DNA from 3 places in the Bradyrhizobium sp. Leo114 genome. Region 3 is predicted to be linked to each of the others. Evidence: riboswitches for the same ligand, from Rfam matches in the RefSeq annotation. Region 3 holds a riboswitch; each other region holds the start of a gene.

Region 1 (7,440 bases), on a different contig from region 3:
ATATTGGTCAGTGGATCGTCGATCTCGTCGGGCTGACGGAGCGGGACAATGTTGCTAGTCTCGTTCATGGCGTATCGCTCTCCTTGAGAGGTTCTGGCAGGCTTCGACACCCGCCTCGATACGCCGCCTATCTCAGTCCGTCATCACCCAGTTTCCCGCATAGCTCCCTATGACGAGGTCGCCGAAGGGCCAATACCGGAAGTAGCCAGCCTAATCGATCACCCGGTCGATGCGGGCGCTGAACGTCGGCGAAAATTCGAGCGATCCGCTCCGTCAATCTTCCGCGCGCCAGGTGACTACCTATTCAAATGCCGCGATTGCAAGCACAACGGCGGCAAGGATCGGACCTGCATCGGCGACAAGCGGGCGATCATGTGCGCTGACTGCGCCTACGCACTGCCCAATGATCACGAACCTAGAAATATCGCCACGGACAAGCACCCGCAATCTGTGCGTTAGGAACTTTGTTCAATCTCAAGATCCTTCTAATATTTGCACTGCCGCAGGCAGGACAGAAGTACCAAGACTCACTTGCGATTACCCTCCGACCCGGACTGGGATTGCTACCGCACATCGTTCGATGACATTGAAAACCGTCACAAGCATCATAACCGATGAATGCAACTTCAGGGGCGGGATAACCTGAACAATACACTTTCGTTCCAGTCCAGCATTTGTCACCGTCCCCTTTTGAATCACTCCTCACGTATGTCATTCCCAGATCGGTGCAGTCTGCTGGCGACCCAAAGCGAAATGGGGCTGTCCCGATCCAGATTCCCTGGCTCCGCAAATGCATCCCTGGTTAGCAAGATAGCGCTTACTGCGAAGACTATCCTGAATAGGATCATAGAAGAGCCTCCCTATCTGTGACAGATGTGGAGGGGGATATCTGACCCACCGCAGAAGATATTTGAGCAACCAGAGACGCCTGTAAAGAAAGATCCGTATGTCGCACGACTCACCAGTGGTCAATCGCGCTCATTGCTTTCCTTTTGCTTCATGATTTCGCGGAGAGACTTCGGCCGCGGAGGTGACCTGTAGCGGCCCTCCCACGAGGCCGCGATCACGCCCTCGAAGGGAGCTTCCCCCGAGTGCAACTCGGCATTCCGCTATCGGTTGTGACTAGTTTAGCGTTCGCCGCGCCAGGCCCTGCCACCGAAATGCCCATGCCGATCCTCGACGAGACAACGCAGCCTGATCCGGCAGGGATGGAGGAGGTGCTAAATCGAAATGACCATCATACGCTGGATGCGAAGGACCATCACGGGTCGATGTCGCATTTGGGTCAAACTGAAGAAGAACGTGCGGTGATGGCCGAACAATTCGCAGGCGCATATTTGCTGAAGTAGAAATCCCGGCTTGGTCGGGGTGGGGTACCTGGCATTGCCGGCTACAAGGCGATCAACGCACTGGACTCTATGATCGGCCATCATACGCCGCGACACGAAGCTCTTGGTTGGGCTGCGGCGCGCGCATCGATGATGTGGCAAACTTCATTCCAGCTCGCCTGACCGCTGTTCTCTTCGTGCTGCGCGCCCCGGTCTTCGCAGGGTGGTCATGCATGATGCGCGATGCGAACCGGCGCCGCTCGATTAATGCCGGCTGGCTCGAAGCCGCCATAGCTGGAGCGCTCGGCGAGCGGCTCAGCGGTCCGCGAGCGTATCACGAGACCATCGCGGCGGGAACTCGAGGCGCTCGCGAGGGCTGAGCTCGCGATCGTGGTCAACCCGAACGATCCCGACGGAAAGCATCATGATCAGAGTGAACTTCTTTCGATCCTGCCGCGTGTCGGCCGTCTAGTGATCGACGAAAGCTTTACCGAGCTAGCCCTGGCTTATCACCTGCGCCCGATCAGTCCCTCTTCGCCGTCCTTGGTCGCCCTGATCTTTCGCGGACCATCTCCTTTTTCGCCATTTTGATGGCGTGGCGGGCGTCGGTGGAGCCCTCGGGCGCGACGATGTCCCCGTCCTCGGCGGCATCTGGTTCGGACATCATCCGGCGTGGTCCCTTTGGCTTGACAAGTTGCGGCCCAGAGCAAATGGTCGGCCCGCGTTGGTGCCTGTTCTGCGACAGGCGAAGAGGGAATGCGATAGGGCTCGAGCCAAACGGCTTGGCCTGAAAAGCAGCCGCCCCCGCGACCGTGACCGGAGAGATGCCCGAAGCCACTGATCCCCTGGGGATCGGGAAGGCGGGGATCGAAGGGAAAGACCCTGCTCCGCAAGCCGGGAGACCTGCCAGCGCAACGTTGAGACCGGCGGACGGGGTGTTCCGCGACGGGGAAAGCGAAGCCTCCTCAAGGACGGTTCGTGCACCTCATCGCTTCCCGCCGTCAATTCAGGAAGGGGCGATGATCGTCACTCTTCACGTTTGCATCACATGCCGCCCGGGCCAGACGCTCGGGGAAGGCGAGATTACGCCCGGTGCGCGCCTGCATGCCGCTATTCTCGACGCGGGCGTGCCTGACGGCGTCGTCGTTCCCGTCGAATGCCTGTCCGCCTGTAACCAGGGCTGCTCGGTCGCGCTCAGCGCGCCGGGACGGTGGTCCTATGTCTACGGTCGCTTGTCCGATGGCAACGCGCACGACGTGATTGCCGGCGCGTCAGCTTACGCGGCGGCACCCGATGGCATCGTGCCATGGCGCAGCCGGCCGGAGATCTTCCGCAAACAATCGCTCGCTCGCATTCCACCTATCGCCGCCCTGCCAGAAGCCGCGGAATGAACACGCTCGCAAAAGTCCCTGTCACGGTCGTCACTGGCTTGGCATCACTCTGGAAGACGCGCCGAAATTCGATCGCGGCTGCGCCGCGCGAGGCGTCATGAGTACGGTCGCTATCAAGGGCTGGTGCCCTGGCGCGTTGCGGCCGATGCAGTCAGGCGACGGGCTCGTGGTCCGCGTGCGCCCCTATGGCGGAAGGCTCGATGCGGCACAGGCGGCAGGGCTGGCTGATCTGGCAGAGTGTTACGGCAACGGCTTGATCGACTTGACCAGCCGGGCCAACTTCCAGATCAGAGGCGTGAGTGATCAGGGACACTTGTCTCTGCTCGACGGTCTCGCCCAATTGAAGCTGCTTGACCATGATCCGGAGGCCGAGTCGCATCGCAACATCCTGGTGACACCGTTCTGGGGCATAGGCGATGACACGCGTTCGCTCGCAGCCGAACTGGAGCAGGCCCTTGCCGGCAGTGGGCTAGCTCTTCCGACCAAATTTGGCTTCGCTGTCGATGACGGCAAGGAACGGGTGCTTGCTGGCGCATCCGCGGACATTCGGATCGAGCGTGGCCGCGCGGGCGGCCTTTTGGTGCGCGCCGATGGCGCTGAGTTTGGTCGCTCCGTTACGCGCGGCGACGCTGTGAGCGTTGCAGTCGCGCTTGCCGAATGGTTCATTACCTCAGGCGGCACCAGCGGCAGGCGAGGGCGCATGGCCGCCCACATCATGGCCGGCGCGAGATTGCCGGATGCACTGCTCGGTAGGACCGAGCCCGCACCGACGATCGCTGTGCCTCGTCCCGGTCTTTGTCCGCTGGGTGCGATGGTCGGCGTCGCATTCGGGCAACTGCCCCATTCGGCGCTTCGGCTTATTGCCGCAGATGCGCAAGGGTTGCGTATGACACCGTGGCGGATGATTCTTGCTGAGGGAGCACGCACGATGCCGCGCGGTGCGGACCTCATCACCGAGGCCGATGACCCAGCGCTTCGCGTCATCGCTTGCAGCGGCGCGCCGCGCTGCCGCGAGGCTCTTGCCGATACCCGCACGCTGGCTGCCGCGCTTGCGCCGCACATCGCCGCGGACGCGCGCCTCCACGTTTCGGGCTGCGCCAAGGGCTGCGCGCATTCCGGGGCGACCGCGATCACGCTGGTTGCGACCAGCGCCGGATTCGATCTCATCCGCGACGGCTCGCCGCGCGCCGCGCCAGTTATGCGTGGCTTGAGCCACGGCGTCATCATCGAAAATCCCTCCATGCTGGCGGGAGGACGCTGATGCCGCACATTTATGAAACCGACGGTGCAGCGATCTATCGACAGTCCTTTGCCACCATCCGCGCCGAGGCGGACTTGACGCGCTTCACGCCCGATGAAGAACAGGTGGTCGTGCGCATGATCCATGCCGCCGGCATGGTAGGGCTCGAGGCCCATATCCGTTTCACGCCCGGCATGGTGGCGGCGGCGCGGGATGCGCTGCAGGCCGGCGCGCCCGTACTTTGCGACACGCGTATGGTGTCCGAGGGGATTACACGCGCGCGGTTGCCGGCGGTCAATGCCATCGTCTGCACGCTCGGCGACCCCGCCGTTCACGTACTGGCACAATCCATGCGCGATACCCGTTCGGCCGCGGCACTGGAACTGTGGCGACCGCACCTCGATGGCGCCCTTGTCGCGATCGGCAACGCGCCCACCGCGCTGTTTCACCTCCTCAACATGCTGGAGGATCGCGATTGCCCGAGGCCGGCTGCAATCATTGGCTGTCCGGTCGGCTTCGTCGGCGCGGCTGAATCCAAGGCCGCGCTGATGGCCGATCCGCCGGCGCCCGCCCTGACAATTGAAGGACGCCTCGGCGGCTCGGCGATCACCGTCGCCGCCGTGAACGCGCTCGCGAGCCGGAGCGAATAGCGATGGGGCGCATCATTTGCTGCGGCCTCGGGCCAGGCAATCCGGACTTGATGAGCGTGCGCGCGGACCGCGAGGTGCGCGCAGCCAGGCACGTCGCCTATTTCCGCAAGAAAGGGCGTCCCGGTCAGGCCCGCCGCATTGTCGAAGGCATGCTGGCCGCCAATGTCTCCGAATATCCGATGGAATATCCGGTCACCACCGAGCTCTCCTTCGACAGTCCGGATTACCTTCGCGTGCTCGCCGGCTTCTATGAAGAATGGGCGGAGCGTCTGGCGCGGCTTGCGCTCGCGGTCGATGTCGTCGTGCTCTGCGAAGGCGATCCCTACTTCTATGGCTCCTTCATGCATTTGCACGCGGGCCTGCGAGGCCGCGTCGAGATCGAGGTGATCGCGGGCATTCCGGGCATGGCCGGCTGCTGGAATGTGGTCGGTCAGCCGATTGCGTTGGGCGATGACGTGACGACCGTCTTGATGGGCACAATGGCGGAGGATGAACTCGAACGGCGGATGCGCAATTCGGACGCGCTCGTCGTCATGAAGACCGGGCGCAACCTCCAAAAGGTGCGCCGTGCGCTCGCCTCCGCCGGTCGTCTCAATGATGCCTGGCTGGTCGAGCGCGGCACCATGCCGGGCGAGCGTGTCGCGCGGCTGGTCGATGTCGAGGAAACCGATTGCCCCTATTTTGCAATCGTGCTCGTGCATGGAACGGGATGGCGCGCGGACAACATCGCATGACGGGATCGCTGACGATCGCGGGACTTGGGCCGGGCGATGAGGCGCTGGTCACGCCGGAGGTGACGGCCGCGCTAGCTACCGCGACCGACATTCTGGGCTATGCGCCCTATGTCGCGCGCGTAGCGCCGCGCGAAGGGCTCACGTTCCATCCGTCGGACAATCGCATGGAGTTGCAACGCGCAGCCCACGCTTTGCGGCTGGCATCAGAGGGACGCAACGTGGTGCTGGTATCCTCTGGCGATTCCGGCATCTTTGCGATGGCTTCTGCCGTGTTCGAAGCGCTCGAAGAGACGCCGCAATACCAGGGGCTTCCGATCCGGGTGCTCCCTGGCGTGACCGCAATGCTGGCGGCGGCCGCGCGCGCCGGCGCGCCGCTCGGACACGATTTCTGTGCCATTAATCTCTCCGACAATCTGAAATCGTGGGCGGTGATCGAGAAACGGCTGCGGCTTGCGGCCGAAGCTGATTTTGCCATCGCGATGTACAATCCGCGCTCGGCGAGCCGGCTGGAGGGATTTGGACGCGCGCTCTCAGTGTTGAAGGAGGCCGGGTGCGGCGACCGTCTCGTGATATTCGCGCGCGCGGTCAGCACACCCGATGAGCGGATTGAAATGATCAAATTGAGCGAGGCGTTGCCCGAGATGGCCGACATGCGTACGCTCGTGATCATCGGCAATTCGGCGACGCGACGCGTTGGCCGCTGGGTCTATGCGCCGAGGCACGCCCGATGACCGAGCCATTGCATCACCTCGGCCACGCTTTCCATCCGCGTCCGCTCAGGCAGAGGCGGCCGCGAGATCATGATCACGGGAAGGCCGAGCGCACGCGCAGCGTCGATTTTTGCGCGCGCGCCTTCGCCCCCGGAATTGCGGGCGACAATCCATTCGATGCCGCGCGTGCGCATCATCTCCAGCTCACTTTGAAGAGTGAATGGCCCGCGCGACACGATGACGTCGGCATCGAATGGCAGTGCGCCCTCGGGCGGGTCGACGAATCGCAAGGTGTAGGCATGCTGCGGCTTCGCGCCGAACGGCGCGATGTGTTGCCGGCCGATGGCAAGAAAGACGCGCGCCCGATTTTCCGGCAAGGCGGCGACGGCGGACGCGACATCCGCAACCTCGATCCAGTTATCGTCAGTCGCCTTGGCCCAAGGCACACGCTCGATCGCGATCAGAGGCGTTCCGCTTGCCGCGCACGCGGCAGCCGCGTTGCGGCTCATTTCGGCCGCAAACGGATGGGTTGCATCAACGACATGCGTAATGGCTTCGCGGCGAATATAGTCGGCAAGTCCGTTCGCGCCGCCGAATCCACCGACGCGGGTGGGCAGTGGCTGGTCGGCGGGGTTGCGGGTGCGTCCGCCATAGGAGTAGATCGCTTCGAGGCCCGCCCGCGCAATTGCTGCAGCGAGCAAATTGGCCTCAGTCGTTCCGCCCAGAATGAGGGCGCGCGTCATGGCTGATCCCTGGCTGACCATCATCGGTATCGGCGAGGATGGCCTTGCCGGCCTCTCCGAGGCAAGCCGAAAGGCGCTTTTTGAAGCCGAAACCGTCTTTGGTGGCGAGCGCCATCTTGCGCTCGCAGGCATAACCGAACGCACCCGGCCCTGGCCAGTGCCGTTCGATGCCGACGCTGTGCTGAGCTGCCGCGGCCGCCCGACGGCGGTGCTCGCCTCGGGCGACCCGTTCTGGCATGGCGTCGGCGGCAGTCTTGCGGAGAAGCTCGAGGCAGGCGAGTGGATCGCGCATTCCGCGCCTTCGACATTCTCGCTCGCCGCAGCGCGGCTCGGCTGGCGTCTTGAGTCCGTCATCTGTCTCGGACTGCACGCCGCGCCGTTCGAACGGCTCGTGCCGCATCTCGCGCGCGGCGCACAGATCATTTGCCTGGTGCGCGATGCCAGGGCGGCTGGTGACCTTGCGAGATGGTTGACAGAGCAGGGGTGGGACGCATCGTCGTTCTGGACCCTCGCCGCGCTGGGCGGCCCACGTGAGAAGATCATGCAGCATCGCGCAGACAGCTATGCCGGTGATTTGGCCGATGGCCCGGTCGCGGTTGCGCTGAAGGCCAGCGGAGCACAAGGCATCACCCGCAGTTCGGGGC
Region 2 (7,440 bases), on a different contig from region 3:
CGCAGCGAGTGCGATCAGTACCGCAGCCAGTCTTGCTGGGACGAGGTTGAGCAGATCGTCAAGCCGCGCCGCCGCCCAGCCAAAGGATTCGTACCGTGAACTGCGATGGCCGATCATCGAATCCGCGGTGTTGACGACCTTGTAGACGAACAATCCCGGCAACCCGAGCAGCGCCAGCCAGAACAGCGGCGCGACGACGCCGTCGGAAAAATTCTCTGCGCAGGATTCGATCGCCGCGCGCGAGACGCCGCTGGTGTCGAGCTGTTCGGGATCGCGGCCGACGATCATGGACACCGCGCGCCTTGCCTCGGCAAGTCCGCCGCCGGTGAAGCCGGAGGCGACCCTGTTGACATGTTGATAGAGGCTCCGCTGCGCGATCAGGATGGAGGCCACAAGCCCTTGGGCTGCTTGCCCGAGCAGCGTCCACCCGAGCGTGGCTTCCAGCAGCAGGCCAAGGCCGCCGCAGATCGCGACCAGCAGGCCCGTGGTCAGGCATCCCGCGGCCCTGCGCTGTGTGGCCGACCATTGCTCGCGGTTCAGCGCGCGATCGAGTTGGTGGATCGCCGAGCCCATCAGCGTCACCGGATGAGGGAGACGCCGCCACAGCAAATCCGGATCGCCAATAAGCGCGTCGAATGCGATCGCCAGCACAACGATCAGGATCGTCTCGCTTCCCGCCAGCATGTCATCGCGCCACGCGGCTTAGTTCGGAGACGAGGCGTCCCAGCGCCTCCGAAAGCATCGGCCCGCCACAGACCGTCAGTTTCTCGGGGATCACCAGGCGTTTCGACGATGGATAGAAGCGCTCCAATGCAGGATGCAGCAGGAATGCCTCGCCTTCGTCTTCCGCGAAGTCGCCGCCGTCAGATACAAGGAGCAGATCGGGCCGCAGTTTCACGATCGCCTCCAGCGACGCAAAGCCTCCAAGCTTGTAGCCGAGATCACTCGCCGCGTTCTTGAGGCCGATCGTGGCCAGCATGGAATTGATCAAGCCGCCGCCACCCGAGACCCAGCCGCGCCGCGACACAGCCAGCACGCGATAGGATCGCCGCGATACCGCCTCCGTCGCGTGCTGGATTGCGGTATCGAGCCGCCGTATTTCGGATGCGGCGCGATCGGTCTGATGCAGGAGTTCGCCCATTTGCCGGATCTGGCTCTTCACGTCCTCCAGCGAACGCGCAGCGTCGAATTCGATCACGCGGACGCCCTTGTCCTTCAGCAACTCCCGTGTTGCACGCTTGGTGAACTTGCCGGCGACCACGGCGTCCGGTTGCAGGACCAGCACATCTTCTGCTTCGCCCGATAATCGAGGGTAGGCTGCGGCCTTTTCCGCGTTCCAGGAGCGGGCGGGGTCACGCGAATAGGGACTGAGGCCGAGAATTTGGCCCGGATCGGCCAGCGCCAGCAGCAGTTGGTCCGTGCACACATTGATGGAAGCGATGCGTGGCAGATCGGCTGCATGGGCTGCATGTGCTCCGAACAGTGCTGCGAGTAACAAGAACGTTGCGCCGATCGCCGGCCGCGTTAGGCCAACAAGGGTCTCGCGCAGGAGCGCGATTGATGGCATGAAGCGATTATGAAGCACGGCGGTGATCTGACGGAAGCTATTGCGCACCACGGCGGCGAGCCTGCGGACTGGCTCGACCTGTCGACCGGAATCAATCCCTGGCCGTGGACGATTCCGGATTCCCTTCCAGGCAGTGCGTGGACGCGCCTGCCATCGCGGGCCGACGAACAGGACCTCCTCGCCGCCGCACGCGAAGCTTACGGCGTACCCGACGATGCAGGCATCGCAGCCGCCGCCGGCACGCAGACCCTCATTCAATGGATTCCGCATCTCGCCGGGCCCGGAGCGGTCGCGATCGTCACTCCGACCTATGGCGAGCATTCGGCTGCGTGGAGCAGCGGAGGCCGAGAGATTATTGCATTGAATGATCTCTCCGCGCTGCCTGACCGCGCCATTCACGCTGTCGTCGTCAACCCCAACAATCCGGATGGACGTATCGCGGACCGCAGGGCGCTTCGGCAGGTTGCCGAACGGCTCGATCGTCGCGGAGGCTGGCTGGTTATCGATGAGGCCTTTGCCGATGTCGATCCCGGCATCAGTGCTGCCGCGATGAGCGCCGATCTCCCCATTCTCGTACTGCGCTCCTTCGGCAAATTCTATGGGCTCGCCGGACTTCGCCTTGGCTTCGTGATCGGCCGACGCGACATCGTCGAACGTATCTCCGCGGCGCTGGGTCCATGGTCGGTCTCCGGGCCGGCGCTTTGCGTGGGCACGGCCGCTCTGCGGGATCGATCCTGGGCTGATGCGATGCGTGCGAAGCTCGCTCGGCAGTCGAGCAAGCTGGATCAGGTCCTGACAGCGGCGGGCCTTCAGTTCGTCCGAGGGACGACGCTCTTTCGCCTTGCCTCCCATCCCGATGCCCCGACGTTGCACACCGAATTGGCCCGACGCCACATCTGGTGCCGGAGCTTTAACGGCGCACGCGAATGGCTGCGATTTGGCCTTGCGTCGGACGATGGTCTCGATCGCCTGGCCAGCGCGCTTGGTTCGGTCAAATAGCGCACCCCGCGCGCGCATCATCACATCCGCTTCACCAGTGGGCACTGAACCCGGCGTAAGCCGCAGGTCCGGTCGTGCCATAGTTGTACACTTCCTGATAGTGCTCATTGAAAATGTTCTCGCCGCGCAAGTACACCTTCCAGGTCTCATCGATCTTGTATTCGGTGTAGAGGTCGACGCGGACGTAAGGGGCGAGTGGTAGCGTCTCGTTTGAACCGCTGTAGCGCGTGGATACCGCGAGCACGCGTGGCTCGATCAGCCAGCCCTCGATCGGTGTGATCGGGAACGAGAATCTCGCCAGGTTTTCCGGCCGGCGCGCCAGCGTCAGGCCGGTCGAGAGATCCTTAGCCTGCAGATAGGTATAGGCGGCGTTGAATTTCAGGTAGCCCGGCAGGATATCGACGTTGACCCCTAGTTCCAGTCCGTCGGTTTCGGCACGCGAGACGTTGACGTAGTGCCCGAGCGGGTGCGCCGGATCGGTCACAAAGTCGATCAGGTTGCTGAACCTGTTGCCGAAGCCTGTCAGCGAAACCACAACGCGGCCTCCGAACAGGCTTTGGTCGATGCCGGCATCGTAGCCGAAGCTCTCCTCGGGACTGAGCGCGGAATTGCCATAGGTCGGCGCATAGAGCTGATAGAGCGTCGGGGCCTTGGCGCCTGTCCCGGCGCTCGCATGCAGCTTGGTGCCGGTCTCGGCGATCGTGTAAGCCGCGGTGGTTCGCCATGTCTCGAACCGTGCCACATCGACGACGTCGTCAACCCGGCCGCCCATCGTGATGTTGAGCCGCTCGCCGATCGGCAGTTGCCAGAGCGCAAACACTGAATTGGTGTCTTGCGTGCCTGCGAGCTGTGGCGTCGACGCTCCAGGAATCGGCAATAGGTTGGTGGTGGAGGTGCTCGCCGTTTCATGCTGCACACGGGATCCGACGATGAGCGATCCCAGCGGGCCGACCTTCAGGTTGCCCTGATATTCCAGGCCCGTGCTGTCGCCGACGAAATTGGAGAGGATGGATGTCGTGTTCTGCGGCAGCTTGTTGATCTTGTAGGTGACGTCGTCGAACGAGCGGTCGATATGCGTCTCAAATGCGCTCACGCTATGGGTGAGAATGCCGCCGAACGTGTCGAACGACGCACGTCCCCAGACCTGTTCGAGCAGGCGCGTCGCGCTCGACGGCGTGTCCGGGAACGTTCCGGAGGCCTGATCATAGGCGGACCGCGTGAATGAGGCCAGCATGCCCGTCTCCAGGCGTACGCCTTCGCCGGAATCGTAGCCGACGCGTGCCGAACCGCCGACGCGGTCGAAGCCATCGCGCTCGAGCGGGCCATACTTGGCTTCGAGCGCGGGGATGCGATAGCCGTAGCGTGAAAAGCCGTTGCTGTGCTGCCCGCTTCCCGTGAACGCGTAGGACCACGGCCCAGAGGTTCCGGTCAGCGCTGCGCTGGTGCTCGCCGTGCCGTAGCTTCCGCCCTCGGTGCTGACGTCGAGTTGTGCCGGACCGGTGCCCTTCTTGGTGATGATGTTGACGACGCCGCCGATCGCGTCAGATCCGTAGAGCGCGCTCTGCGGTCCTTTCAGCACCTCGATCCGCTGGATCGCGCCCGGGGCGAACATCGCGAAATCGAAGTCGCCGCTGGCGGCGGTCGGATCGTTGACCCTGATGCCATCGATCATGACCAGCGCCTGGCCGGTATTGGCGCCGCGCAAGCGCACATTGGTCGTCGCGCCTGGTCCGCCGCTTTCGGTGATATCGAGTCCCGGCACGGTCCGCAGCGCATCGACGAGCGAGGTCGGATTGCTGGTCGCGAGCATTTCGTGCGTGACCACGCTGACCGAGCTTCCGGTCCGGCTCGCCGGCTCCAGTGTACGGTCGGGAGTCACGACCACTTCGGGAGTCGCGGCCGGCGCCTCGTTACCGGGCGCCGGGCGCGCAGGATGGGTCGTTGAAGACCTTTGCCTATTCCTCGGGGCCGGCTTGGACCGGACCTCCGGATTGATGACAACAGCAGGAAGCTGTTCGGGACCCGATTGGGCCATGGCGCCAGTGTGACCGCACGCAGCAACGGCCGCACACCCGGCAAGAAAACGCCGCAAGTTCATTAATGCCCTTCCGCCGACCCACCGTCGAACGAGTTGATACCCGTCAACGGCCGGTCTCCTGGCTTGCGGTCGTCTCGCGATCCGCCTTCCCAAACCTGCTTGGCAGGCCCAGTGGCATCCGGATCGCAAATAGTCCGCTTACAGTTGCGGGGGCAGCCGCGGCATTGGGGAAGATTCCCGCACCGCGTTCCCGTTTCACCCTACAAAGGGCACCGATGACGCGTGCAAAGAAGCACAAGGCGGAGCAAAACTCAAATCGATAACGATCAGAACCCAACAGCATTTTTGCGGATCGCTGATAGCGGCGACCTGAATGACGAACACAGAAAGTTGCTGACAGGCGAAGGGACGGCAGATGGCAAATCCTACAGCCTTATGCGAGCATCACATGCCACCCACACGCGTCGCTAAACTTGGATGATACCGTTCATGTGAGCATCGACAGATTCAACGGAGGAACAGGAAATGTCGGTCCCATGCAAACTCGAACGCAGCCTCCTCAGTCACGACGAATACGAGACGATCCGCCTCACGCATCATCCCGCCATCTATGACGTCGAGCCGGCTGATCTTGCGGACATGCGATCCCGCTTGCGCAAGATGCGCGACAAGGAGCGAACGCTCGGCCGACAAAAGCGGCGAGAGACGCGCGGGAAAGGCCAGCCTCGCGGCGCGAACTTCCCCGGAACTGCCGATCGTCCATCACAACGCAAGCAGGTCTTTGCCGCGGCACTGAAGCGGGTGAACAGCGAGCTCAGGCGTCTTCACAATTTGGCAGCTCGCACCGCCAATGTCGAAGCGGCTCGAAAGGCTCTCGCGCTGCGTCGGGCCGCGGACTTCATTCCCTATCCCTCCGCCGGATCGACCGCCAACGAAGGCATGGTGCCGCGCTTGAGCACGCGCCGAAAAAAGATCGTCACGGGCGCGCGAATCGGACGGGTGTCGCAGGCGACGAAAGTCGCCCAGGCAATCCGCGATGCACGAGGGGCGTGAATCTGCGCTGATCGAGTTGGTGACAGCTTCGCTGCCATCGAGATCTTTGAAAAGCATGGGACTCCACCCATCCTACGGAAGGTCTGGACCCGTAATGCCTGTTCTCGACACCCGCGTCGTGGCTTCAGAATTCGGTGGCGCGATCGTGATCGGCGCGCTCTAGGGAATCTTGTCAAGCTCGCCCCCGGGGAATCATGTATTTTCAGGCGCGTCCTCCTTCGGCACTATGGAGATATCCTCAATGAGCGAGGTGATCTCATGCGCTACCTGATGGCACTCTTATCTGCGGCCGGCTTGATCTGGATTGCCGAAGCTGGTCCCGCTACGGCACGGGACTATCCCTATTGCCTGCAATCTCGAACCACTGGGATTCCGGGAGATTGCTCCTTCCGCACGCGGGCGGCATGTATGGCCGCGGCGTCGGGGCGAGGGGCCATATGCGCCGTCAATCCGCGCGTGGCATTCGGGCGATATCACCGGCGGGGCCGTGTGAACTCCAGCCAATGATCCAATACTCGCTGCGTAACCCGGCGCGACGACTGCCGCTCGAATTGTCTGCGCCTCAGGGCGCAACCAGCTTCTTGCGAATCGCATAGCGAACCAGCTCGGCTGTGGATGACATGCCAAGCTTGCGCATGGCGGACGCCCGATGGGTTTCGACAGTCTTCACGCTAAGCTTCAAGATGGAACTGATGGCCTTGTTGGTATGCCCCTCTGCAATCAACTGCACGACGTTCTGCTCCCGCGATGTGAGGAGCGCACTGGACTTGTTCTGTTTGTTGAGCTGGTAGTCGGTCAGCAATTTCTCCAACACGACGCTGGTAAAGTAAGGTCGGCCGTCGAGCAGAGCTTCGATTGCTGAAATGAGATGCTTCCTGGCGTCCGATTTGAGCAGGAAGCCACGTACCCCGGTCAGAAGAGCCTCGGTCAAAATCTCCTCACTTTCATGCATGGTGAGGATCAACACTTCCGAACGCAGACGAAGCGTCTTGATGCGGCGGCTGACTTCCAGTCCGTTTACGAGGGGCATGGAATAGTCGGCGATGATGACGTCCGGTCTCGTTTCCAACGCCAATGCGATCGCCTGCTCACCGTCGGGAGCTTCTGCAGTTACAATCCAATTGGAGCGCGTTTCAACGATCGCGCGAAGCCCGGAACGTACGACTTCATGATCATCCGCAATCAGGATGCGTTTCATGGCGTCGTTCCCTTGCGCTGGAACGGTCGATAGCGATAGCCGACAGCGAGGTCAGAATCATACCGATTGGCTTTCCGGCAGTTATCCCGCAAAACCCTCGGATTTCGCGGGAAATATACTGAGGTCAGCTTAGCCTCCCGGGCTCATGGCAGAACAAGCCGGAACATCAAGCGCCGGATCATGCTTTGGCGTGTCATGCTTCCAGCAGGCGGGCGCGAACCGCGTAGCGGACCAGATCCGCCGTCGAGTGGATATCCAGCTTGCGCATCGCGGCCGCCCGGTGCGCTTCGGCGGTTTTGACGCTGAGGTTCAGGATGGCGCCAATGCCTTTGTTGCTGTAGCCCTCCGCAATCAGCTTGACGACCAATCGCTCCCGCGGCGAGAGCCTGTCCCGATCTCCGGTCGAGACCTCGTTCGATTCAGGCGAACAGCTCTCGGTGCAAAATGGTTTATGCGCCAGAAGCGACTCAACCGCCGCCAACAACAGCCTGTTGGCATCCGATTTCAATACGAATGCCCGGGCGCCTGCCTCGAATGCCTCCTGGGCCAGCAGGCTGGAATTGTGGACCGTGAAGATCAATACTT
Region 3 (7,440 bases):
TCGGCGCGATCGCCATCACATTGGAGTTGCGCATGCCGACCGTCTTGACGCGCTCGCGCAGGCCGTCCCAGTCCAATGTGCGCGAGCGGTCCATCGCGACGTCACCGCGCGCTTCCGCCAGCAGCTCGATCGAATCGATCGGCAGGATGCCCCGGCTCCACAGCGATCCCTCGAACGACGGGTAACGACCGCGCTCGGCGGCGAGATCGACGGAAGCCGAGATCGCGTGATAAGCGATCGCCTCCATGCTGGTATCGGCGAAGGCGACAGCCGCGTCGGACGCAAGCGGGATCCGCAGCACGTGCAGCGCATCCTGCAATCCCATCAACCCGAAGCCGACCGGCCGATGCCGCAGGTTCGAGCGCCGCGCCTCGGGAATGGTGTAGAAATTGATGTCGATGACATTGTCGAGCATCCGCATCGCGGTCGCGACCGTCCGCTTCAGCCTGGCCGTATCGAGCCCGCGCTCGCCGACGTGATTGAGCAGGTTGATCGAGCCGAGATTGCAGACCGCAGTCTCCTCATCCGAAGTGTTGAGCGTGATCTCGGTGCAGAGATTGGAGGAATGGATCACGCCGGCGTGGCGCTGCGGCGAACGCAAATTGCAGGGGTCCTTGAAGGTGATCCAGGGATGTCCGGTCTCGAACAGCATGGTCAGCATCTTGCGCCAGAGATCGACGGCACGGATCTTCTTGGATACCCGCATCTCGGCGCGCGCGGCCTTGTCTTCGTAGAAAGCGTAACGCTCGGCAAAGGCCTTGCCGTAGAGATCGTGCAGATCGGGCGTCTCGTCCGGCGAGAACAGCGTCCATTCGCCGTCGGCCTCGACGCGCTGCATGAAGAGATCAGGCACCCAGTTGGCGGTATTCATGTCGTGGGTGCGGCGGCGGTCGTCGCCGGTGTTCTTGCGCAGGTCGAGGAATTCTTCGACGTCGATATGCCAGGTCTCGATATAGGCACAGACCGCGCCCTTGCGTTTTCCGCCCTGGTTGACGGCAATCGCGGTGTCGTCGGCGACTTTAAGGAACGGCACGACGCCCTGGCTCTCGCCATTGGTGCCCTTGATATGGGCGCCCAGCCCGCGCACCCGCGTCCAGTCATTGCCGAGGCCGCCGGAATACTTGGCGAGCAGCGCATTGTCCTTGATCGACTTGAAGATGCCGTCGAGATCGTCAGGAACGGTGGTGAGGAAGCAGGACGACAATTGCGGCCGCAGCGTGCCGGAATTGAAGAGCGTCGGCGTCGACGCCATGAAGTCGAAGGAGGACAGGAGATTGTAGAACTCGATCGCGCGCGCCTCCCGATCGATCTCGCGCAGTGCAAGCCCCATGGCGACGCGCATGAAGAACGCTTGCGGCAATTCAATCCGGTGGCCGCGGACATGCAGGAAATAGCGATCATAAAGCGTCTGCAGCCCTAAGAACTGGAACGCAAGATCGCGCTCCGGCTTCAGTGCCGCGGCCAGCTTGTTCAGGTCGAAGCGGCCGAGTTCGGGATCGAGCAATTCGGCCCTGATGCCGGTCTTGATACAGGCCGGAAAATATTCGCCATAGCGCACCGCCATGTCCGCCTGCGACGCTGTCGTTGGCGCGCCCTGCACGAAGGACAGCACTTCAGTGCGGAGCTTGTCGAGCAAGAGGCGCGCGCTGACATAGGCGTAGTTCGGCTCCTGCTCGACCAGCGTACGCGCTGCCATCACGCTGGCGAGCGCGAGTTCCTCCTGGCTGATGCCGTCATAGAGATTGCGCTGGATTTCCGCGACGACAGGCGCAGCGTCGACACCGTCGAGCCCGGCGCAGGCCTCGCCGACGATCATCGCCAGCCGCGCATGGTCGAGCGGCACCTTGCTGCCGTCCGCGAGCGTGACGTGGACGATTGGCCCGCTCGATGCCGTTGCGGATTTAGTTGCCTGCTGTTCGGCGCGCTGCCGCGCCCGCTCCTCGCGATAGAGCACATAGGCGCGCGCCACCTTGTGATGGCCGCTGCGCATCAATGCCAGTTCAACCTGGTCCTGGATGTCCTCGATATGAAAGGTGCGGCCTTCGCTCATCCGGCGCGACAGCGCGCCGACGACTTCGGCGGTCAATTCCTCGACCGCTTCGTGCACGCGGCGCGACGCAGCCGCCGTATTCCCCTCGACCGCAAGGAAGGCCTTGGTCATCGCCACCGAGATCTTCCCGGCATCGAATTGCGACACCGTGCCATTGCGGCGGATCACCTGCATCGGCAGCCGTGCTTCCGGCGCCGCGATTGATTCGGGGCGCAGGTGGATGAGAGGTGACGCGGTGGTTTCGCGATCGAGAGAGAGTGACATCTTGCAGACCCCGTGATGTTGCTGGGGCCGGATGCCAGAGGCGACGCTGCGTGATGATGCCGGCGGCGTACCGGCATGAGCCTGCAAGCGGCCGCCGGGACACCCCGCCCGTGGACGTTATTTGCTGTCACGGCAGGTCTCCTGGCTCGCAGGTCGGCGTCACTCCCCGTCTTCCCAATGCGATGCCGCATCAGTGACGTCTAAAATCGGGAGCAACTCACTGCTTACAGTTGCGGGGGCAGCGCTGGATTCTCGCGAGAAACGCGCGATCACCAGCTTCCCTCTTAGCCACCATTCCTTGCGTCATGATGGACCGTGACAGCTACATCTGGTGCGATTTGGAGAATGCTGTCAATGGCACGTATGGGCGAAGCGCAAAAATTCCGGTCCATGCCGTTGGCGCTGTGAACAACCGGCTCCACGCGCACGTGATGTCAGCCGAGTTGACGTTCGCGCGATCTTGCCGGTAAGTGAACGCGTCGTGGTTCTTCGGAGAGATCTTTTCCGGAGCTAAGAGGGAAGCCGGTGTAAAGCCGGAGCTGCCCCCGCAACTGTAAGCGGCGAGCCGCGGTCCACAATTGCCACTGAAGCCTGCAAAGCTTCGGGAAGGCCGGACCACAGCAACGACCCGCGAGCCAGGAGACCTGCCTCGACAACATACACGTCCTCGGGCGGGGTGTCCCGGTGGTGCGGTTGCGATTCCGTGCGCACCTCGCGCAGGGAATCCAGACGTGTCACTACGGCCTTTGCCCCCAACTCATGGGGTTAAGCCAATGTCTTCCACTTCACTTGTTGTTGCGTCCCTCGGCACGCCGCGGATCGGTCCGCGGCGTGAACTGAAATTCGCGCTGGAACGCTTCTGGTCCGGCGCATCAGACGAAAAGACGCTGATCGAAACCGGCGTCGGGCTGCGCGCGGCCAATTGGGCGCGGCAAAAGAAACTCGGTATCACCGTGATCCCGTCGAACGATTTCTCGTTCTACGATCAGGTGCTCGACACCTGCGCAATGGTCGGCGCTATCCCAGAAAGCTATGGCTGGACCGGCGGCGCGGTGCCGCTTGCGACCTACTTCGCGATGGCGCGTGGCGCCAAGGCCGACGCGCATGACGAGGCCTGCGGACATGCCCATCACGCACATGGCGTGGCGGCGCTCGAAATGACGAAATGGTTCGACACCAACTATCACTACATGGTGCCGGAGCTTCGCAAGAACCAGTATTTTGCACTCTCATCACGCAAGCCGATCGAAGAGTATGAGGAGGCGAAGGCGCTGGGTTATCAGACCCGCCCCGTGCTGGTCGGCCCAGTCACGTTCCTGAAACTGGCCAAGTCCAAGGAACCGCATTTCGCCACGCTGTCGCTGCTCGACAGGCTCCTGCCGGTCTATATCGAACTATTGCGCGAACTCGCTGCCCGCGGTGCGGAATGGGTACAGATCGACGAGCCCTGTCTCGTGCTTGATCTGGACGCCGCCGCTCAGCAAGCCCTACGGCGCGCCTATTCCGAAATCGCCAAAGCGGTGCCGGACATCAGGATCATGCTGGCGACCTATTTCGGCGGGCTCGGCGGCAATCGTGCGGTCGCGTTTGATCTTCCGGTCGCCGGCCTGCATCTCGATCTCGTGCGCGCGCCCCAGCAGCTCGGCGATCTCATCGACGTTCCGAAAGAACGGGTGCTGTCGCTCGGCGTGATCGACGGCCGCAACGTCTGGCGCGCAGATCTGAGCCGGATCCTCGATCAGCTTGGGCCCGTCGTCGCAAAGCTCGGCAAGGAGCGCATTCAGATCGCGCCATCCTGCTCGCTGCTTCATGTACCCATCGATCTCGCCCTGGAAACCAAGCTCGATCCCGAGGTGAAGACCTGGCTTTCATTCTCGGTGCAGAAGCTCGAAGAGCTTGCCGCGCTGGGCGCGGCGCTTGGAAGTGGCCGGGCCCCTGCGTCCGAAGCGATCCGAGCGTCCGATGCCGCCGCGGCCGCGCGCAAGACCTCACCGCGGATTCACGATGCCAAGGTTGCCCAGCGTCTCGCCGCCATCGATGGCGGCATGCGCCATCGTGCCAGCCGGTTCGCCGAGCGTGCCGAGGTGCAGCGCGAGCGGTTCAATCTGCCACGCTTCCCGACCACGACCATCGGCTCCTTCCCGCAGACAACCGATGTCAGAAACGCACGCGCCGCACATGCCAATGGTGCACTCAGCGATACCGCATACAAGACCTATCTGCAGCATCAGACTGCGCGCGCCATCCGTTGGCAGGAGAATATCGGGCTCGACGTCCTGGTCCATGGCGAGTTCGAGCGCAACGACATGGTGCAGTATTTTGGCGAGCAGCTTTCCGGCTTCGCCTTCACCGAGCTCGGCTGGGTGCAGTCCTATGGCTCGCGCTGCGTCCGGCCGCCGATCCTCTACGGCGACGTCTCACGACCACAGGCGATGACGGTCGAATGGTGGCAATTCGCGCAGTCACTGACGGCAAAGCCGGTGAAGGCGATGTTGACCGGCCCCGTGACCATCCTGAACTGGTCGTTCGTCCGCGACGACCTGCCGCGCAGCGACGTGTGCCGACAGATCGCGCTCGCGATCCGCGACGAGGTGCGCGATCTGCAGGCGGCCGGTGCAGGCATGATCCAGATCGACGAAGCGGCACTGCGGGAAGGCCTGCCGCTGCGCGGGTCGGAATGGAAGACCTATCTCGATTGGGCGGTCGATAGTTTCCGCATCTGTTCCTCCGGCGTGCAGGACGAGACCCAGATCCACACCCACATGTGCTACTCCGAGTTCAACGACATCATCGACGCCATCGCGGAGATGGACGCCGATGTCATTTCGATCGAGACCTCGCGCTCGAAAATGGAATTGCTCGACGCCTTCCGGAACTACCGCTACCCGAACGAAATCGGTCCCGGCGTCTACGATATCCATTCACCGCGCGTGCCTGACATTGGCGAGATCACCGACCTCCTCAAGCTCGCAAGAGAGCGGCTCTCCGACACGCAGCTCTGGATCAATCCCGACTGCGGCTTGAAGACCCGCAAGTGGGAAGAGGTGCGCCCGGCGCTCGCCAACATGGTCGCCGCCGCCCGCGAATTGCGGTCGCTTGGCTAGACAGCGCCGCCCCGTCTCTTATCCTGCGGCGGCTCGAAGAGGAGAACGCCATGCGCTTCTGGATTCAATGCACAAGGTTCGAGACGGAGCAGCCCATTCACATCAATATCGCGCTCGTCGGCAGCATGTGGCGCGACGGCGAGCGCACCGTACTCGCCTTCGTCGGTGGCGATGGCGAGAGGATTGAGGTCGTCGAGACACCGGAGCAGATGTTGGACCGGCATCTCGGCACGCAGGACCGCATGACGATATGCAGGCGGTTGCAACATCATTGCGAAGAAGGACCCATAACCACAGGCGTTTACAGTGTGCTCCGCTACGACGGCTTGCTCGCGCCACGACAGCCGCCTGTGGAATGAGTCCCGGGCCCCGGCTACGCCCAAGGGGCTTCGCCGCGGCACGCAAGCCCGGGACGACGATGGAATGTGGAGCAATCGCCAAGGCAAAAGCCCGGCACTAGGCCGGGCTTCTGTACGTCTTGCTCTCTGATCGCGCTTACGCCTGCGGCTGCGGCTCCAGGCCGGGGTCCGGATCCGGGCGCGGACGCGACTTGCCGGCAGGCGGCACGGCGGAGGCACGTGGCGTGGTCGGCTCGAGCACGGACTCGCGGTTCGGCTTCTTACCCTTCAAGAGATCAACGATCTCGTCGCCGGTCAGCGTCTCGAACTCGAGCAGGCCTTTCGCCAGTGCTTCGAGATCGGCGCGCTTCTCGGTGAGGATTCGCGTCGCCTCGTTGTAGCCTTCCTCGACCAGGCGCTTGATCTCGGAGTCGATCTTCTGGACTGTCGCCTCCGAGGCGTTCTGGGTGCGCGACACCGACATGCCCAGGAACACTTCATCCTGGTTCTCGCCATAGGAGACGGTGCCGAGCTGTTCCGACAGGCCCCAGCGGGTCACCATCATGCGCGCCAGACGTGTCGCCTGCTCGATGTCGGAGGCCGCGCCCGAGGTGACCTTCTCGCGGCCGAACACCAGTTCTTCCGCGACGCGTCCGCCCATCATGATCGCGAGACGCGAGGTCATCTGCTCCAGCGACATCGACAGTTTGTCGCGCTCCGGCAATTGCATGACCATGCCGAGTGCACGGCCGCGCGGAATGATGGTCGCCTTGTGGATCGGGTCGGTGGCGACGACGTTGAGGCCGACGATCGCGTGGCCGCCTTCGTGATAGGCGGTCAGAAGCTTCTCTTCCTCGGTCATAACGAGCGACTTGCGCTCCGCGCCCATCATCACCTTGTCCTTGGCCTCTTCGAACTCGGCCTGCGTCACCATCCGCTTGTTACGGCGGGCGGCGGTCAGCGCGGCCTCGTTGACGAGGTTCATCAAGTCGGCACCCGAAAAGCCCGGGGTGCCGCGTGCGATGGTCTTCAGGTTGATATCGGGCGCCAGCGGCACCTTGCGGACGTGAACCTTCAGGATCTGCTCGCGGCCGACGACGTCAGGGTTCGGCACCACGACCTGACGGTCGAAGCGGCCGGGCCGCAGCAGCGCCGGATCGAGCACGTCGGGCCGGTTGGTGGCGGCGATCAGGATCACGCCCTCATTGGCCTCGAAGCCGTCCATCTCGACCAGCAACTGGTTCAGCGTCTGCTCGCGCTCGTCATTGCCGCCGCCGAGGCCGGCGCCACGATGGCGGCCGACCGCGTCGATTTCGTCGATGAAGATGATGCAAGGCGCGTTCTTCTTCGCCTGCTCGAACATGTCACGCACGCGCGATGCACCGACGCCGACGAACATCTCGACGAAGTCGGAGCCGGAAATGGTGAAGAACGGCACGTTGGCTTCGCCCGCCACCGCGCGCGCGATCAGCGTCTTACCGGTGCCGGGAGGGCCGACCAGCAACACGCCGCGCGGAATGCGTCCGCCCAAACGCTGGAATTTGCCGGGGTCGCGCAGGAATTCGACGATCTCCTGCAGGTCCTGCTTGGCCTCGTCGACGCCGGCGACGTCCTCGAACGTCACCCGGCCATGCGCCTCTGTCAGCATCTTGGCGCGCGACTTGCCGAAGCCCATCGCCTTGCC

What was found. Region 3 has a riboswitch for cobalamin ahead of ACZIRK_RS08755 (ribonucleoside-diphosphate reductase subunit alpha). Riboswitches for the same ligand answer to the same signal wherever they lie in the genome.
Region 1: another riboswitch for cobalamin. It lies ahead of ACZIRK_RS42780 (DUF1636 family protein); the one in region 3 lies ahead of ACZIRK_RS08755 (ribonucleoside-diphosphate reductase subunit alpha).
Region 2: another riboswitch for cobalamin. It lies ahead of ACZIRK_RS23250 (TonB-dependent receptor plug domain-containing protein); the one in region 3 lies ahead of ACZIRK_RS08755 (ribonucleoside-diphosphate reductase subunit alpha).

Annotation. Positions count from the first base shown of each region.
Region 1 covers NZ_JBUYEN020000087.1:9,353-16,792, reverse strand. The annotation lists gene ACZIRK_RS42795 (hypothetical protein) at 1,167-1,349, shown strand; partial or broken gene ACZIRK_RS42790 (CobD/CbiB family cobalamin biosynthesis protein) at 1,371-1,666, shown strand; gene ACZIRK_RS42785 (hypothetical protein) at 1,719-1,919, shown strand; cobalamin riboswitch at 2,037-2,253, shown strand; gene ACZIRK_RS42780 (DUF1636 family protein) at 2,348-2,719, shown strand; gene cobG (precorrin-3B synthase) at 2,817-3,980, shown strand; gene ACZIRK_RS42770 (precorrin-8X methylmutase) at 3,980-4,609, shown strand; gene ACZIRK_RS42765 (precorrin-2 C(20)-methyltransferase) at 4,612-5,343, shown strand; gene cobJ (precorrin-3B C(17)-methyltransferase) at 5,340-6,074, shown strand; gene ACZIRK_RS42755 (cobalt-precorrin-6A reductase) at 6,050-6,796, opposite strand; gene ACZIRK_RS42750 (bifunctional cobalt-precorrin-7 (C(5))-methyltransferase/cobalt-precorrin-6B (C(15))-methyltransferase) at 6,795-7,440, shown strand, end outside.
Region 2 covers NZ_JBUYEN020000019.1:60,853-68,292, reverse strand. The annotation lists gene cbiB (adenosylcobinamide-phosphate synthase CbiB) at 1-684, opposite strand, end outside; gene ACZIRK_RS23260 (ABC transporter substrate-binding protein) at 686-1,567, opposite strand; gene cobD (threonine-phosphate decarboxylase CobD) at 1,577-2,566, shown strand; gene ACZIRK_RS23250 (TonB-dependent receptor plug domain-containing protein) at 2,598-4,445, opposite strand; cobalamin riboswitch at 4,696-4,896, opposite strand; gene ACZIRK_RS23245 (hypothetical protein) at 5,130-5,657, shown strand; gene ACZIRK_RS23240 (DUF3551 domain-containing protein) at 5,916-6,164, shown strand; gene ACZIRK_RS23235 (response regulator transcription factor) at 6,220-6,855, opposite strand; gene ACZIRK_RS23230 (response regulator) at 7,049-7,440, opposite strand, start outside.
Region 3 covers NZ_JBUYEN020000005.1:246,827-254,266, reverse strand. The annotation lists gene ACZIRK_RS08755 (ribonucleoside-diphosphate reductase subunit alpha) at 1-2,314, opposite strand, end outside; cobalamin riboswitch at 2,429-2,647, opposite strand; cobalamin riboswitch at 2,780-2,980, shown strand; gene metE (5-methyltetrahydropteroyltriglutamate--homocysteine S-methyltransferase) at 3,088-5,418, shown strand; gene ACZIRK_RS08745 (hypothetical protein) at 5,469-5,777, shown strand; gene ftsH (ATP-dependent zinc metalloprotease FtsH) at 5,914-7,440, opposite strand, start outside.